Regions from separate parts of the Pelotomaculum schinkii genome, predicted to be linked through region 4. Evidence: riboswitches for the same ligand, from Rfam matches in the RefSeq annotation. Region 4 holds a riboswitch; each other region holds the start of a gene.
What was found. A riboswitch is a leader RNA that binds a small molecule or an ion and turns the genes downstream of it on or off. The one in region 4 is predicted to bind cyclic di-GMP.
Positions count from the first base shown of each region.

Region 1 (4,465 bases), on a different contig from region 4:
CTATTTTCATCCAGGCCATTGAACAGAAGGCCAGTGACATCCACATTGAGCCGGCGGAGAAGCATGTCCGGGTAAGGTACAGGATTGACGGGATGCTGCAGGAAATCATGACTTTGCCCAAAAAAATTCGTTCGGCTGTGATCTCCAGGGTCAAGATCATGGCCAGCATGGACATCGCTGAAAAGCGGGCGCCGCAGGACGGCAGGATCATGCTCAAGCTGGGCAGCCAGGAATTTGACCTTAGAGTATCCTCGCTTCCCACCGTCTACGGGGAAAAAATAGTCACCAGACTTTTGGGCAAAGGCAGCATGAAGAGCTATAAGCTGGAAAACGTCGGGTTTGACTCCAAAAGCCTCAGTATATTCAGAAACGCGTTGAAAAGCTCTTACGGGATGCTCCTGATTACCGGACCCACGGGCAGTGGGAAAACAACCACTCTTTACGCAGCGCTCAATGAAATAAACACCGTCGAGAAGAATATCATTACCGTGGAAGATCCCGTCGAGTATATGCTGGAAGGGATCAACCAGACCCAGGTCAATCCCAGGGCGAGGATGACCTTCGCCACCGGTTTGCGGGCCATCCTGCGGCAGGACCCGGACGTGATCCTGGTCGGGGAAATCCGCGACGGCGAAACTGCGGAAATTGCCGTCAAGGCAGCCACCACCGGACACCTGGTCCTTTCCACCCTGCATACCAACGACGCCGCGGGCGCTTTCACCCGACTGGTGGACATGGATATAGAACCGTTCCTGGTGGCCTCATCGGTGCTGGGCGCGGTTGCCCAGCGGCTGGTCAGGCTAATTTGCCCGAGGTGCCGCCAGAGCTATGTACCGGAACCGGATTCCCCGGAACGGCTGTTTATAGGCGCCGGGCCCGACCAGCCGCTGACTCTTTACCGGGGCGCAGGCTGCAATGAATGCCGGAACAGCGGTTACCGGGGGCGCATGGCCATCGTAGAGATCCTGCCTATGACCACCGGGTTGCGCACGCTCATTTTAAATAAAGCCTCTGCCGATGAAGTCAAGCAAAAAGCCCAGGCCGAGGGCATGGTTACCCTGAGGATGGACGGTATCCAAAAAGCTCTACGGGGGCTGACCACCATCGAGGAAGTGATGAGGGTCGCATATTCAGAAAACAATTAAGACAATCATATTGCTAACTCGGTGCAGTAGAAGATGAAAACCAGCAATGTGCGATTTTGATCGCATATGGCACATTAGTACTAACTTGGTTGGTACCTAATGTTGCATATGGGGAATAAATTCGTAGCTGCATTTTTTCAGATTAGGGGGTTATTCAAATGACCTGTGATGAAATCCTTTCCTGTGCCTTCAAGGTGGGCGCCTCGGACGTACTAAAGCGCCTCCGGCCCTGCGTCTGCAGGGGCGCTTTTGCCGTTGGCCGCGCCGGAATGGCAGGGGAAATTAGACTTTGGAAGTGCGCCTGCCGGCCCGCTGTCTCCAGAAGATACGGACAGGATGGCCCGCGAGATTATGACGCCGGAGCAGTACCAAAAATTCCAGCAGGTGGGGGAGTTGGACTTTTCCTACTCCATACCGGGTGTCTGCCACTTAATCAGCAGGGAGGAGGCGTTGACCCGGGCGGCCGATCCCGAGGCGCTCTTAAAGCGCTTAACTGAAAGGAATATTTTTTATTTGGTGAGAAGATATATTGCATTCTTTACTTTAAAATTGTATTATAGACATATCACAACAAAATAGTATAATATTCCAAAATATATATAAACCTTCCACCGAAAACAGCAAACCTGTCGAAAGGCGGGGACGCAAAACCATGGGTCTGAGGCCGCTAGGCTACGACTGTCAGGTTGCTGAAGTAGAGAAGGACTGTTAAAAGCGGGTGCTCCTTCGGTGAGTAAAGGCCCTTTTTGGGCCTTGTGCCAGAAGGGGGATCCTTATTTATACGGCCGGTTAACGTTTGCTCATCAGTCAATCAACTGGAAATTATAAGAAAATGGTGGAGTAAATGACACAAAACTTTGCCTACAAAGCCCGCAACCCGGCCGGCAAACTGGTCACCGGTAAGATCGAGGCCGAAAACCGCAGCAAAGCCATCACCCAGCTCAGGGACCGCAGGTTTTTTGTTGTGGAGCTTAAAGAAGCCCCTCTCGCCGGGACCAGCATTAAGCTGGACAAGCTCTTTCAGAAAAAAGTCGGCAGCAGGGACCTGGCTGTAATGTGCCGGCAGTTTGCCACCATGGTGCAGGCGGGAGTCCCTCTCCTGCAGACAATAAGCATTATCAGCCAGCAGTGCGATAACAAGACGCTGCAGGACACGATGAAAAAGGTCGGCGGCAACCTGGCAGGCGGCATGTCTCTGACCGAGTCGATGAAACCCTATCCCCGGGTGTTCCCCGGTATCTTTACCAGCATGGTCGAGGCCGGGGAAGTCGGCGGCGACCTGGAACACGTGCTGGAGAGGCTGGCTGTAAACTTTGAAAAAGAGCACGACATCAGGGAGAAGGTCAAGTCGGCCATGACCTACCCGACAGTGGTGCTGGTAGTGGCGGTGCTGTCGGTAGTGGCCCTTTTGATCTTCGTGTTGCCCAGCATGACCAAAATGCTGATAGACATGAAGGCGCCCCTGCCCGTTACTACTAAAATAATTATGGGTGTCAGCGGTTTTCTAAAAAACTACTGGTTCATTGCTCTGACTTTGGTGGTTGCTTTGGCTTTCGGCTACAAGACCGGTGTTAAGACCGGGCGGGGCAAGAAAATGAAAGACGCGGTTGTCCTGAAACTTCCGGTAATGGGCCCCATGGTCCAAAGAATCATTATCTCCCGTTTTTGCCGCTCGTTGAGCACCCTGTTGAAAAGCGGCGTGCCGGTCCTGCAGTCGCTGGAAGTGGTCAAAAACATCGTGGACAACCACTCGGTGAATATGGGCCTCAAGGAGGCTGAAAGAAGCATCAAAGAGGGCCAGAGTTTTGCCGAGCCGCTCATGAAGAGCCGGGTATTTCCTCCGATGGTCAGCACGATGATATCGATTGGGGAGGAAACAGGGTCGGTCGACACCCTGCTGGAAAAGGTAGCCGACTTTTACGAAAAAGAAGTGGACGCTATGGTCTCCCGCCTGTCCTCCATGATCGAGCCGATTTTGCTGTTGGGGATGGGTGTGGTGGTCGGGTTCATTTTGATCTCGATTATGGTGCCGATGTTTACTGTAATGGACAGTGTGAAATAGTTTTCGGCCGGCGTGGCTGGCCTGGTCATCAATGGAAATCATGAGAATTCATGATTTGGAGGTGGTTAATGAAACAAAGACGAACGTCGCTTCGCCCAATGCGGATGAAAAGAGTTTTGATTATTGCCGGCATAATGGCGACTATCGCTAGAATCCAAGTAAACGGTCTGCAAGGTTAAGAAAGCAGTTGCAACTAGGGACTACATAACAATTATATTAAAAGGAAGTGAAGTAAATGAAAATAGCAAGAAACGAACGAGGTTTTACCCTGATTGAACTGATGGTGGTGCTGATTATCATCGGTATCCTGGCAGCCATCGCTATTCCCGTAATGAGCAAGCAAAGCGATAAGGCCAAAAACAAGAGGGCAGTTGCTGAATTAAAGAGCATGAAAACAATATTAGACATTTACATTAGTGACCCAATAGTGAACGAAGATGGAACATCTCCAGCAGATGCCGCTGAAGCCAAAACAGTGCTGACTGACAATGGTTTTACAACTTTTAATGATGCTTGGGGTACTCCTTACAAATATTTAAAAGTTGGTACTAGTGGTTATCTTTTGTATTCCTGTGGTTCTGACAAGGATGATGCTTCAGGCTCCGATAGTGACAATATTACTGTTAAAAATGATGCAAATCCTGAGGAGGGTGTTGCGCCACCTACAACCGTAGGAAGTTCTATCGAATAACTATGGATTAAAGTTCTATTATTTATTTTGATTAGGATGCAAATTAAGGCAGGGTTAAGTATAATACCTTACAAATAATTTTATTGAATTCATATAGGATTATAAGTCCTGACAATTAAGAGAATCATGTTAATAACAACTTATTTAAGAGATGAGTATGTCCCCTATTGAAAAGCAAACACCTATGGTTCAAAATAATCTTGGCTTTACCATCATTGAGATGGTTGTAGCAATGCTAATCATCAGCATTGCTGTTGCTTTCACTGTGCCCAATTTCAAGAAAATTATTGGTGCTTATCAACTCGACATCTCTGCCAGGGAAATGGCTTCAGATATTCGCGACCTGCAACAGAAAATAGTAAAGACTCAGAATACTAATTATAAAGTGATATGGAACATAGAAACTGAAACTTACTTGCTTAGTGACGGTGTAATAGCCTACAAAACTATAAAACTCCCATCCGGCGTAGATTTGTTCCAATCTCCTGTAAACCAGAATAATAATAATATCCCTGAAATGCTTTTTGCTGCAAGCGGCAGACCTGCTAATGGTTTTGGCGGGACTGT
Region 1 covers NZ_QFGA01000001.1:158,001-162,465, forward strand. The annotation lists gene Psch_RS00820 (GspE/PulE family protein) at 1-1,145, shown strand, start outside; gene Psch_RS00825 (hypothetical protein) at 1,395-1,724, shown strand; cyclic di-GMP riboswitch class I at 1,755-1,839, shown strand; gene Psch_RS00830 (type II secretion system F family protein) at 1,990-3,207, shown strand; gene Psch_RS00835 (prepilin-type N-terminal cleavage/methylation domain-containing protein) at 3,443-3,898, shown strand; gene Psch_RS00840 (prepilin-type N-terminal cleavage/methylation domain-containing protein) at 4,056-4,465, shown strand, end outside.
Region 1: linked by a shared signal. The riboswitch ahead of Psch_RS00830 (type II secretion system F family protein) and the one ahead of flgB (flagellar basal body rod protein FlgB) in region 4 are both predicted to bind cyclic di-GMP.

Region 2 (4,465 bases), on a different contig from region 4:
GCAGGCAGGCAAAAGCCACGTTGAGGTTAAGGCGGTTTTTATACAGGAAATTATTGATCCTCGTTTTTGCCCTTCTATAGAGATTTTTCTTTTTCTTTTTGCGGATCATGATAAAATAGTAGCATCCGTTTCAGTAAATTATTGAAAATGTATATTCTTGTTTTCACAGTCGGATCCTGCCCGAAAAACCGGAGAAGAAAGAAATTTTAGGAGTTGTTGCCTTTGTCCCTGCTGCTGTTTTCCATCCGCAACGCTTTTCGCAAAAAAGCTGTGGCCGCCCTGGCGGTACTCGGGGTGGCCTTTGGCTGCGCCCTGATGACCTTCCTCTTTTCCGTGACGACCGGGATGGAGAAACGGGTGGAAACGACGTTTTCCAACCTGGCGGGCCAGATCACGATTACCCAAAAGGGTTCTATGTTCGGCGGCCTGCTGCAGGGTATCGGCTCCTCCTCTATTCCGGTTTCCTACATTGATATTATTAAGGACGTGCCCAATGTAAATAATGTGACGGGGCAGGTTACAAACATCCTGCGACCGGCAGGGGCAACGATGGTTCTGCCGCTGTTCGGGTACGGAGTGAATGAAACGAGGACGGAGATCGGTCCTTTTCAGAGAATTATAGAAGGGACTGCGCCTGCCCGTGACGATGAAGTGGTAATCGGCAAGAGCCTGTTGGAGTATCTTGCGTTCTTAAACGTTACCTATCAAATCGGCGGAGTTTATACGTTTGAGATCCCCGGTAAGGAAGCGGACAACCTGAACCTTAAGGTCGTCGGCGTTTACCGTACCGGCAACGAACTGCTGGACGGCGGTTTCAGCGGCACGGAGCAACTGGCCCGGGATATCGGCGGCCTGAAGCCCGGCAGTTTATCGGCCATCAGCGCCCAGGTCGGGAGCATGGAATACGTCGAGGAGGCCGCCCGGGAGATTGAAGAGCGCCTGAGCGGGAAAAAGCCGGAGGTGCAGGTCGTGGCGCCGCGGGAACTGCTGCTCCCGCTTAACAACGTGCTCCGCGTCCTGAAGCAGTTTTTCCTGGCGGTTTCTTCTGTGGCGGTGGCGGCCGGCAGCCTTACGATTATGGTGGTGATGCTGCTGTCGGTGGTCGAGCGCAGGCGCGAGTTCGGCATTCTCAAGGCCCTCGGCTGGACTCCGTGGGACATAGCCTGCATGGTGTTGGTGGAGTCCATAACTTTAAGCCTGCTCGGCGCGGGGATCGGGGTTGCCCTGGGGTACGGCGGACTGATTGCGGTCAAGGAGTACCTGGCCATCGACATCGGCGCGCCGGGCTTAAGGGTGGCCGCGCTGGTTTGCGCCTGCGGCGTTCTGGTCGGCGCGGCGGGTGGCCTTTACCCGGCCTGGCGGGCTAACCGCGCCGCCCCGGCGGAAATCCTGCGCGGGTGACCATGGGGACGGCTTTTAGACGGGAGGAGTCTTTCGATGGCGGATATATTGATATCGCTTAGAAATGTGGAGCGTATTTACGGGCGGGGATCTTCCGCGGTCAGGGCGCTGTCTGTAGACCGGCTGGATATTGACCGGGGAGACTTTGTGGCCGTGACCGGCCCGTCCGGGGGCGGCAAGACTACCTTGTTAAATTTGCTGGGGGCGTTGGACCGGCCCAGCCGCGGCCGCGTCATGGTCGCCGGCAAGGATATCGCGGGTCTGGGCGAGGCGGCGCTCTGCCGCTACCGGCGGGAAAAGGTGGGGTTTGTTTTTCAATCCTACTGCCTGCTGCCCACCTTGAGCGCGCTTTCGAATGTGCTGGCCCCGTCAATACCTGAAGGATACGGCCGTCGCGCACGCGACCGCGCGCGGGAGCTCCTGCGCCGGGTGGGCCTGAATGGCGCCGAAAAGCGCCTGCCAGGCGAGCTCTCCGGCGGTGAACAGCAGCGGGTGGCCATCGCCAGGGCGCTGCTGTTGGACCCGGAGCTGATCCTGGCGGACGAGCCCACGGGGAACCTGGACTCGGCCAACGGCGCCGGCATCATCGAACTGCTGAAAAGTTTGCATGAAACGGGGAAGACGGTGCTGGTGGCCAGCCACGACCAGCGGGTGGCGGACGCCTGCGGCAGGGTTCTGCGCTTGGTGGACGGCAGCCTGGTTAGCTAAGTGCTTTTTTACTGTTTTTTGATATATTTTTTTAGTAAAAAAATATTGCATAATGAGGATGATTATAGTAAAATGACATCGGCAATATAGCAGTATATTTTTTTGCAGGGCTAACCCACCGAAAGGTGGGGGCGCAAAGCCAACGGACCTAAAGCATGGAAGCTAGGGTGGCTGGGTTGCTAATAAAGGTTGCAGCAACTTAGCCGTTTTTATTTGACCAGTGAGCCAGAAAAAGAAGCCTTTTTCATAAATAATATACATAAACTAATAATAGGGCTAACCCGCCGAAAGGCGGGGGCGCAAAGCCGACGGGCCTAAAGCATGCGAGCTAAGGCGGCCGGGTTGCTGATAATCATTTTGCAATCCGGCTTTTTATTGTTGAAAAGAAAAACATTTTATGTAGGAGATGGATAATTATGATAAAATAATTTACAATCTAAAATATTAACAGGGGGTCATTGGCAGTGGGAGAGGAAAAGGTGCCGAAAACAGCTTTGGGGAAAGCAATATCCGTTATTGGCGTCACTGTTTGTGCATTTCTTGTGTTGGTTTTGATCGTTAATGTAACGTTTATTGTAAGGTCATACATATATCCGGATAAGGTCCCTGATTTTTTTGGGTATAAGCCCTTTATCGTCCTCTCCGGTTCCATGGAGCCGACAATTCTGGCGGGAGACCTTATTGTGACCAAGGTAGTAGCGCCGGAGCAAATTGTCAAAGACGATATTATCGCCTTCCGCGCCGCGCAGAACACGGTCGTTACCCACAGAGTGACCGACGTCCGGACTGAGGACGGTTTAACCTTTCTCACCAAGGGCGACGCTAACACCGGCGCTGACGCCAAGGCGGTGAGCGTGGCGGACCTGGAGGGCATCTACCTCTGGCGCGCCGCCGGGGTCGGCAGGTTTGCCATGTTCCTGCAGACGCCTCTCGGAATGCTGCTTTTTGTTATAACACCTCTCTGCTTGTTTATCGTTTACGATATAACGTCGCGCAACAGGCGCAACAGGAAAAAAGCGGATCGCGAAGCTCAGCTGGAAGCGGAACTGGCGGCGCTGCGGGCGGCAAAGGGCGGAGATAAAAAAATTGAATTATAGTAAAATGTTAACCCCTATTTATTTTTAAGGGCTAACCCGCCGAAAGGCGGGGGCGCAAAACCGACGGGCCTAAAGCAAATCAGCTATGGCGGCCGGGTTGCTGAAATGTAGCAACCCGGCCGTTTTTTTAAATACACTAAAAATTTAATTAATTGATGAATTGAGAGGAGTGATGAGCGGCGCCAAGGTCAAAGCGGCAAAATGCACTCATCTAGCACGGAAGGAATTTATCCAAAGAAACGGCCTAAAAAAATAAATGAGGGAAGGAATGATAAACCAATGAAAAACCCGGGCAAAACCGTCAGAGCCGCCGTACTGCTGCTGGTGCTCTGCATGATTTCCACAGCAATGATGGGCGGCACCTTCGCCAAGTATACCAGTGAGTATGATGGGGAGGATATGGCTCTGATTGCCAACTGGACACTGACACCCACTGTGATCAGAGGAGCAGGAGAAAATACAATAACATACGACCTCGGTGACGCTGACCTTGATTTATTTTCCCACACAAAGAATCATATGCTGAGGGAAGATGGACACCCTATCATCGCACCCGGCGTTGATGGCGATTTTGTTCTCAACATTGCAAACACAGGTGATGTCGCAGCTGAGATGACTTTCGATTTTGCGGTTAATGACGTTTCAGTTACTGATAATGAGATAACAATTGCAGATGTTCCTCCTATTGAGTATTCTCTAACAGGGAATGATGACTGGTGCAATCTATATGATCTTAAAGACAGACTTAAAAATGCAGCTTCAGCAGGAGAAGGTTTTAGCCCGATGAGTAATGTACCCCAAACAAATGGCAAGGCGAAAGCGACAGTGTATTGGAGATGGCCGTATGAAGCCTCCACGACTGTATATACTGATTCTACAGATGTAAATGACACCACTCTGGGCACTAATTCTGCCATAGATGACCGTACAGAATACAAACTAACTATTACCGTGAAAGCAACACAAATTAATCCTAATCTTTAGTAGATACACCTATCCACCTATAAGGAGAGCCTTCGGCTCTCTTGCGGAAGACGCAAAGCGCGCGCATTTGCGTCTTCCGCAAGAGAGTTATATGAGCATAGCGCTGCAGCCTAACTCTGCAACAGGAACCGGCCATGTAGGTGCGATTTCAATCGCACACGGCGCGGCAGCGCCGGACTTGTATGGATCTGCGCTAAAAGAGTGCGAATGAATCCGCACCTGCATTTCTTCCGGAAGGGAGTCATATAAGATTAATTCTGCCAGCCTTAACTCTG
Region 2 covers NZ_QFGA01000001.1:1,828,370-1,832,834, reverse strand. The annotation lists gene Psch_RS08465 (hypothetical protein) at 1-109, opposite strand, end outside; gene Psch_RS08460 (ABC transporter permease) at 223-1,401, shown strand; gene Psch_RS08455 (ABC transporter ATP-binding protein) at 1,438-2,109, shown strand; cyclic di-GMP riboswitch class I at 2,208-2,293, shown strand; cyclic di-GMP riboswitch class I at 2,374-2,459, shown strand; gene Psch_RS08450 (signal peptidase I) at 2,574-3,206, shown strand; cyclic di-GMP riboswitch class I at 3,226-3,311, shown strand; gene Psch_RS08445 (hypothetical protein) at 3,486-4,190, shown strand.
Region 2: linked by a shared signal. The riboswitch ahead of Psch_RS08450 (signal peptidase I) and the one ahead of flgB (flagellar basal body rod protein FlgB) in region 4 are both predicted to bind cyclic di-GMP.

Region 3 (4,465 bases), on a different contig from region 4:
GTTCTGGTCGTAAGTATAGGATACCGTCCCGTCAGGGTAGGTGGCACTGATGAGTCGTCCGGCGTCGTCATATTCATAGGTGGTGCTCTGGCCTCTGGCGTTGATTTTTTGTGCTATCAGGTCCCTGTTATTGTAGGTCAGGGTGATGTTGCCGGAAGCGGCGGTGGTTCTGCCGGTCAGCCGGTCGGCGTTGTCATAGCTGAAGCTGGTCTGGTTGTTGTTGGGGTCGACCATGGCTGTCCGGTTGCCGTGGGCATCAAATTCCTGTCTGCCCTGTCCAGTTAAGGCGTCGATGGTTGATTTCAGTCTATTCAGGTCGTCATATTCAAACTGGGTGATGTTGCCACCCGGGTCGGTAAATCTGGTCAGGCGGTTTAATTCGTCATACTCGTCGAAACTAACGTTGTTCCCCAGGGCGTCTGTCATGTTTTTAGGGTTATAGAGCTCATCATAAGTGACTGTTAGGACCTGATTGCCCAACGCGTCTATTCTTCCGATGAGGTTGCCCGCTGCGTCGTATTGATTGGTGATAGTGTCGCCCAGGGGATTTGTGACACCGGTGAGCCGGCCCAAGTCATCATAGCTTAACTGGGTGATGTTACCACGCGGGTCGGTAACTTTCACCAGGCGGTTTTCCGCGTCATATTCATAACCGGTCTCATTGTTCAAAGCATCAATTTTGCTGACAAGCAACCCATTGTTGTTATAGGTGTAACTGCTGGTATTGCCCCTGGCGTCAGTTTTGGTTAGAATGTTGCCGCGCCAGTCGTAAGTATAGCTGGTGGTGTTGCCCAGGGGATCGGCGACAGTCAGTAAGTTGCCAGCATCGTCATAAGTCATAGCGCTTGTTTTGCCGGCGTTATCGGTTATGGTAATCGGTTGCCCGGCCGCATTATAGCTGTAAGTAGTGGTGTTTTCCGCCGGGTCGGTTACAGTTTGCATCAAGCCATTCTGGTAAGTATATATAGTCGTGCCGGAGCCTAAGCCTGTGTCGGGGGTGGTTGTGCTGAGCAATAACCCGCTTTCATCATAGTTGTAGAGAGTTTCATTTCCTAATGAATCGGTTGTTTTTATTAAATTGCCATTCGAGTCATAAGTGAATGTACTTTGTTTTTCCAGAGCGTTTTCCACCAAAAGAAGGTTATTATTATCATCATATTCCATGGTGGTTGTATGACTCGCTGGATCAGTAACGGTAAGCAGATTGCCGTTACCGTCATAAGTATAGCTGGTTGTATGGTTAAGAGGGTCGGTTATGCTGGTGAGGCAGTTATTGATGTCGTAGGTGTAGGTACCGGTGATATTGCCGGGATAGGTTATATTAGTGCTACGGTACTTTTCGTCGAAGGTGGTTGTAATGGTGTTGCCAAGGGCGCTGAGCATGGTTGTCCGGTGGTTGTCCGGGTCATAGCTGAACTGGGTGGTGTTGCCGCTCCCGTCGGTCTGATGGGTAACTTTGCCACTATCATAAATGTTGCTTAACAAGGTATTACCGCCGGAAGCAATGATTTCGGTGAGGCCCTGTGTGTTATAGTGGTAGCTGGTGACATTCCCCAGCACATCCTGTACTGTGGCCAGGTTGCCTTCGTTGTCATAGGTATAGGTCACGGTCCGGCCGGCAGTGTCGGTTACGCCGGTGAGACGGTTGTTCGTGTCATAATTGAAGCTCAGGGTGCGGCCGGTGGGTTCACTGGCTAAGGTCAGCAGTCCACCGGTATAGGTCAGGGTAAGCGTATTGTTGTTTTGGTCCGTTATGCTGGTTAGTTGACCAATGTCGTTAAAGATATAACCGGTCTGGTCCTTGAAGGTGAGGGTATAGCCGCTGCCCGGCCCGGCAGTTAGTGTTTCAAAGCATCCGGCGGGTCGAACGTAACTGGTTCCATCGTATGTAAAGGTGTAAACATGCCCGTCGTCATAAGCGACGCTGACGCTGCCGTCCTGGTTGATGGTAAGGTGAACATTAAAATTATTGGTCCAGCCCTTGCCCTGGGTGCCTGTATAATCATCCTGAGAATTGTAGAATCTGGTAAACTCAAGGGACGGGCCTACGGAAGGAATGCAAAGGTCTGTCTGGGCCAGGATGAAGTTGCCAGTGGAAAGGTTAACGGATCCTTTTCCATACAGGCAGTAGGGACGTACGCCAAAGGTTTCTTTGGAGATAGTATTGACTTCTACAAAATATGGATAGCTGGTCCCTTCGTGAATTTTCCATACATCGGTGAAATCCCAGCCTGTAAATGTGACCTGACGCTGCATAGCGGAGGTTGTTTGCGGTGTTCCTTTGCCCGTATCAGACTGTCCCGATGTCTGCGTGTCGTAGTAGCATGATGCAACAATACCGCCTTGGTTAATGAAATCCAAATCTCCTATCAAGCCGCCGGCATTAGGACCGGTCGCCGTCACATAACCTTTGGAATATACTGCATTATCATTTTAGTTTCACCTCTCAAAATAATAATTTATAGAGAATTTCCCGCTTTTTATACTCGGAAAAACACTCCTCTGGAGCCCCCGAACACAAAAACACAACCAAAAGAAAAAGCCCGTCTTGCATCCCATTTGACCGAATGCCGCGGACTTCTTGTGAATTAACTTCGGCAACCCGGCTGTCAATAGTCGGCATAAAACCTCAACCGTAGACCCGTGGCTTTGCGTCCCTGGCTTTCGCCAGGTTTGCTCTTTCGTGGGAACTGTTATTTAATTTTATAGTATTATACATTTTATAGAAATGTTTTACAATATCCTGCATCAATTTTATTTTCTATCTGCTGTCCTTATCCAATAAATATTATGACATGCTATTTATACATTTAATGGCTGCTATTCTTAAGTTGTGAAGTCTAGCTTTACTCAAGCAGACCGAGCCTATCCAATACTACGGCCAACATCTCTCTAGTGACATTTCCTTGCGGCTCCGTGCCGTCCATAATGCCTTTTAGCTTTGCCTTATTCCACGAAGCGCCGGCCCAGGGGCTGGCTGAAGCATACTCTAAGCTTTTGATTTCATTTAACATGACATCACTTGCATGCTGCCAACTCCAGAAGCTGATTCCCGGCATTCCAAGTTCACCTGCGGTTTTTATGAAACGCGTAATTTCCCCAAACTTTATATCCCCATAGCTCTGGCCAACAGGCGCCATTTGGAGTCCAAATTGACTGTACTGCTGAACGCAATCCTTTAAAGCGTCTTCCGGCGCCATCCTAAAATCGCCCCAATATACCTGCGGCAATGCCACGTCACAAAAAGCTGAAAATTTCTTATATGGAAATTGAGCATGGTATACCGGGAGGGCAAACGTGCTGTAACCAAGCTTCACATTTTTCATTATTGATGATGAAGAAATCCCGCCGGATAAAGCAGCTGCTTTTTTCTCACCATTCTGGTTCTCATATTCTATTTCCGCGTCGATAACCAGCCAGTCAGCTCCACCCTTGACTGCCTTTTCCATGCATGTTATTTCACCGGAAATATTGTTGCCATAACTGTAACCCCACGCGCCGACTATCAATCCGGCATTTTTTGCAGGACCGGCAATCTTGTCTAATTGATTCCAATAATTTTTGCCGTCCCACGCTTTGACAAGCAACCCTGTTAAGCCCAAGCTTACTGCTTTGTTAATAATATTATTTATTACACCCTTTTCTGCAAGCTCCAATTCCCATATCCACATCTGCTTACCAGCCCATGGCTCCAAATCTACCACTCCATTTCCCAGGATTTTTATAGAGCGCAAACTAGTTATTAATACCATATGGAATAGAATTATCCCTGTGAATGAATCCAAAAAAACAAAACCCCACGGTATCAACCGTGAGGTTTTAAAATTATTCTGGCGACGACCTACTCTCCCAGGGGCCGACGCCCCAAGTACCATCGGCTCAGGAGGGCTTAACTGCCGTGTTCGGGATGGGAACGGGTGTACCCCCTCCGACATTGTCACCAGAAATATTTATCGTTTTAATCGGGATGTTCTCTCAAAACTGTACAGCATACTTGAACAAGTTGTCGTCTTTCGCCTTTTGTCTTCGTCTTTTACCGACTACTGACTACCGACTACCGACTACTGATTAGGTCAAGCCCTCGACCTATTAGTACCGGTCAGCTGAACTGGTTACCCAGCTTACACACCCGGCCTATCTACCTGGTAGTCTCCCAGGGGTCTTACTAGCTTGTGCTATGGGAAACCTCATCTCGAGGGGGGCTTCGCGCTTAGATGCTTTCAGCGCTTATCCCGGCCAGACATAATTACCCAGCGCTACTCCTGGCGGAATAACTGGTACACCAGTGGTCTGTCCATCCCGGTCCTCTCGTACTAGGGACAGCTCCTCTCAAGTTTCCTGCGCCTGCGACGGATAGGGACCGAACTGTCTCACGACGTTCTGAACCCAGCTCACGTACCGCTTTAATGGGCGAACAGCCCAACCCTTGGGACCTACTACAGCCCCAGGATGCGATGAGCCGACA
Region 3 covers NZ_QFGA01000001.1:1,998,778-2,003,242, forward strand. The annotation lists gene Psch_RS09330 (RHS repeat-associated core domain-containing protein) at 1-2,361, opposite strand, end outside; cyclic di-GMP riboswitch class I at 2,594-2,688, opposite strand; gene Psch_RS09335 (hypothetical protein) at 2,847-3,695, opposite strand; rRNA gene rrf (5S ribosomal RNA) at 3,829-3,945, opposite strand; rRNA gene Psch_RS09345 (23S ribosomal RNA) at 4,070-4,465, opposite strand, start outside.
Region 3: linked by a shared signal. The riboswitch ahead of Psch_RS09330 (RHS repeat-associated core domain-containing protein) and the one ahead of flgB (flagellar basal body rod protein FlgB) in region 4 are both predicted to bind cyclic di-GMP.

Region 4 (4,465 bases):
ATCCCTGATCTTTTGAACATCCACCGGGTCGTCGGCTTCATTTACCACCACCGAAGCAGATAAACGGCGGACGCTGCCGGGGGCATTTTCCACAGTCTCCTGTAAGGTGCTTACCTGGTAGTTGATCGTATTCTCTTCCTTGGTATAACTCGAAGAGCCGGTACCCTGGGCAAAAGGAGTTGTAGTTATATTCGAATCGGTTCCCACAGCGCCCCCGCCTCCGCCGCCTGTTCCGCTTTCATTAATGTTCTGCTCGCTAATTTTTACGTTATCCGGATTGGAAGCGATGGTGCTGGTGGTCTGTCTCTGGCTGAAGTCAAGATCGGCTGTAACCATGACAACAGCGTTACTCTGGCCAATAATCTGCGACAGCATCTGCTGAACCCTTTTTTCGAGCTCTTTTTCATATTCCCGTTGAGCCGTCTTCTGATCAAGGGTAGTCCTGGCAGCGACAGCCTTGGAGTCGCTTGATTTAAAATTATCGCTTAACACATTTCCCTCGGTATCTATGACATGGACATTCTCCGGCTTAAGGCCTTCCACGCTGCCCACGAAAAGGTCACAAACACCCTGGATCTGCTCCGGGCTAAGACTCGCCCCGGGTTTGAGCTTTAAAGCAACAGAAGCGGAAGGTGTGCCCTGGTCGCTGATAAAAACGCTTTTTGGAGGAAGCACCAGGTGAACCCTGGCCTGCTCCACTCCGTCAAGCTGGACCACCGTTCGCCTCAACTCTTCCTGTAAGGCTCGCTGGTACCCCACCTGCTGTTCAAAGTCGGTTTGACCGAACTTACTCTGGTCAAAAAGTTCAAAGCCTAAACCGCTGTCGCTTAAAGCCCCGCTGCTGGCCAACTGATTCCTCGTCTCGTATACCTGACGCTCCGGGACATTGATGGTTTTACCCTGATCCGCAATCTGGTAGGGAATCTTCATGGTTTTGAGCTCTTCCACGATAAGTCCCGCTTCCTTGGGTTCAAGCCCGGTAAACAACGGGGCAAAAGCAGGCTGCATCATTACCCGTCCGAAATAGAACAGACATCCTACAACTCCTGCGACAATTAAAACTGAGATAACTTTTTGGGTTTGGTTAAAAGCCTGCCATTTCTCCCTTAACCTGACGATGAGGTCACCCGGACTCAACTAAACCACCTCAACTGTGAAAGGACATATTAAACCTGCATGCGGGACACTTCCTGATAAGCCTCAATAATCTTATTCCTCACTTCGACTGCAAGCTGCATGGCCAACTTGGCTTCTGTCATAGCTATTGTTACCTGGTGAATGTCTTGAATTTCGCCGGTAAGCAACTCACTCGTCAGCTGATCAGCTTTGACCTGGGTATCATTCAGTTTTTTCAGGGCGTTGTCCAAAACACCGGCGAAAGAAGCGCCCCCGGCCTCCTGTTTAGCCCCGGTTCCCGCCGGTTGCGGCGGTAAGAATGGTTGTCCGACAGGCAATACCTGCATTCTCATGGCCCCCCTTTAACCGCGCCCTATCTCCAGGGCTTTCAAGGCTATATCCTTGGCGGCATTTAAAGCTGTCACGTTTGCTTCATAAGACCTGGTAGCGGAAATCATATTAACCATTTCGTTGACGATATTAATATTCGGGTAGGCTACATAACCAAGCGCATCGGCCATGGGGTCGGCCGGTTCATACACCAGCCTGGGCGGCCGGGCGTCTTCCAGAACCTGGACTACCCGTACCCCCGTGCCTCTAACACTTGACAGCGATGAACCGCTGGCAGAAACCTGCTCCAGTATTTGCGCAAAGACAGGAATTCTACGGCGGTAGGGAGGATTGGCCGGGTCGTCGGGCCGGCCCTTGGTGTTCATATTGGCGATATTATTGGCAATCAGGTCCAACCGCAGTCTTTCCGCCGTAAGCCCTGATGCGCTGACGGCCAGAGAGTTGAAAATACCCACTTGTCTACCCCTTCCCGCCGGTTATGACGTAACTTAAAATAGAAAAATGCTCACTTAATTCTCTACCTATCGCCTGGTATTGAATCCCGTTGGCCGCAAGGTTGGTCATCTCCTCATCGATATCGACATTGTTGCCATCGGTTCGCATGGAAGTTGTTTCATTCAGGTTCACTTCGGGCTGCAGTTCATCCAACAGCGCAGTTACGCCGAAGTGCCTGGGATCGGTTTTGTTCAAGGCAATGGACCCGTGTCCCAATGCTTTCTTAAGCAAGCTCTCAAAGGCGACGGTAGATTTTTTGTAGTTGGGCGTATTCACGTTGGCAATATTATTGGCAATTACCCGCTGTCTCAAGGCGCCCGCATCCAGACCTTTTTGAAGTGATAGGAGTATAGGATTTGAAAACAACTCCAACGGCGTCACCCTTTCTGGTAAAATGTTGAATAACTAGATCATTCTGAACAAAAAAAACCAAGCCAAAGTAAAGAGCTTGGATCAATCTTACCCTGGCAACCCAGCCGCCGTGACCAATCATTCGGAGCTCGCAGGTATGGCAGCATACGAACTGCCAAAAAATCCTGCGCTTGTAGCCCGTTGTAGCCCGTGAATTCTTAGTTTTAGGCCCGTAGCTTTGCGTCCCTCCCTTTCAGGAGGTTTGCCTTTATCATGGAAAATATTATATTTTGACTAACTTTAACAATATTCTACAGCAAAGCACTTTTCCCTGCAAGGGCAAAATTATTATCCAAAAAAAAAGGTGATTCATGCTAATATTTTAGGAAGCAGAGGGACGGTTCTTTTGCTTCCTTTCCTTGAAAAACTGTACAACTACCGTCCCCCTGTCACTCCCAAGGCGCATTAAACCGTTTTATATTGCGCCAGTAAATTCATGACCGTAAATGGGATTACATCCAGCGGAGCCAGGCATTCCGCCCCGCCAAGTTCATAAGCGACCTTCGGCATGCCGAATACCACAGATGTAGTTTCATCCTGCGCTATTGTCCTGGCCCCGGCCCGGCGCATAGCCACCATACCGTTGGCGCCGTCACTGCCCATTCCGGTAAGCATGATCCCGATGGCGTTAGCCCCGACAAATTCTGCAACCGACTGGAACAGCACCTCAACTGAAGGGCAATGCCCGCAAACCTTATCACCTGACCGGCAGTCAACCAGATAGGAACCGCCGGAACGGCGCACGGTCATGTGACGGTCACCCGGCGCAATCAGTACCCGCCCGGGCAATACTCTGTCCCCTGTTTTAGCTTCTTTCACTTCCATAGCGCATAGATCATTTAAGCTGTCAGCAAAATGTTTGGTAAATCCAACAGGCATGTGCTGTACCACCACCACGCCGGGTATTGCGGCGGTAAAACTTTGCAATATTTTGCGGATTGCTTCCGTCCCTCCGGTAGAAGCCCCGATGGCTATCACCTTATCTGTAGATTCGGCTAAAGCCCGGCTGTCCGCCCTAATTGTTTTGATAGATTCACGGCTGCCCTTCCAGGCGCTTACATTCGCTAAGGCCGCAATTTTCACCTTGTTACGCAATTCCCCCAACATAACATCTAAACCGCGGGCTATGTCAGTGCTCGGCTTGACAACCACATCAACAGCTCCGGCCTCAAGGGCGGCAAGAGTGATGGCGGCGCCTTTTCTGGTGAGGGCGCTAACCACAATTACCGGCAACGGGTACTGGGGCATCAAATGGCGCAAAAATTCCACTCCGTCCATCCTGGGCATTTCTACGTCAAGTGTAAGCACATCCGGTTTCAACCGGACTATCTTATCGCGGGCTATAAATGGGTCGGAGGCCACCCCGACCACCTCGATGTCCCGGTCCATGGCCAATCCCCGGGCCAGAATTTCCCTTACCAGGGCAGAATCATCGACAACAAGCACTTTAATCTTTTTCATTATGTTCACCTTTAAAAAGATCGACCTGTTTAAAATTTTGTTTGAAGGAAAAGTTATATTTTTTTATATACCGAAGGCTTGATATATTTATATAAGCCGGCCTCCCGGTCTAGCGTCTCGGAATGGCCGATTAACAAATACCCGCCCGGTTCGGTATACCGGTGTAACTTTTCGATGAGTTCCCGACGGGTGGCTTTGTCAAAGTAGATCATTACATTACGGCAAAAAATCACCTGAAAAAGTCCTTTGAACCGGAATTCGCGGCTCATCAGGTTTAAACGGCGGAAAAGAACCATATCCTTCAAACATTGCTTAACCGCCCAGTTACCGTCTTTTAAAGGGCTAAAATAACGCTGCCGGTATGATATGGGCACCTGTAACATCTTATCCGCCGGGTATATACCTGCCATAGCTGTTTCTAAGACACTGAACGAAATATCAGTTGCCAGAATACCTGCGTCCATATGTAATGAATTACCGCCTAGATATTCCTTAAGAATCATCGCCAGGGTGTAAGGTTCCTCCCCTGAAGAGCACCCGGCAGACCAGATTCTAACCTTCCGCCTGCCAGTATTCCGCTGCTCTTCACTAATTCCAGGCAGCGCAACATTTATTAAAAAATCAAAATGCT
Region 4 covers NZ_QFGA01000003.1:412,131-416,595, reverse strand. The annotation lists gene fliF (flagellar basal-body MS-ring/collar protein FliF) at 1-1,137, opposite strand, end outside; gene fliE (flagellar hook-basal body complex protein FliE) at 1,167-1,463, opposite strand; gene flgC (flagellar basal body rod protein FlgC) at 1,479-1,922, opposite strand; gene flgB (flagellar basal body rod protein FlgB) at 1,927-2,334, opposite strand; cyclic di-GMP riboswitch class I at 2,426-2,590, opposite strand; gene Psch_RS18225 (protein-glutamate methylesterase/protein-glutamine glutaminase) at 2,779-3,834, opposite strand; gene Psch_RS18220 (CheR family methyltransferase) at 3,888-4,465, opposite strand, start outside.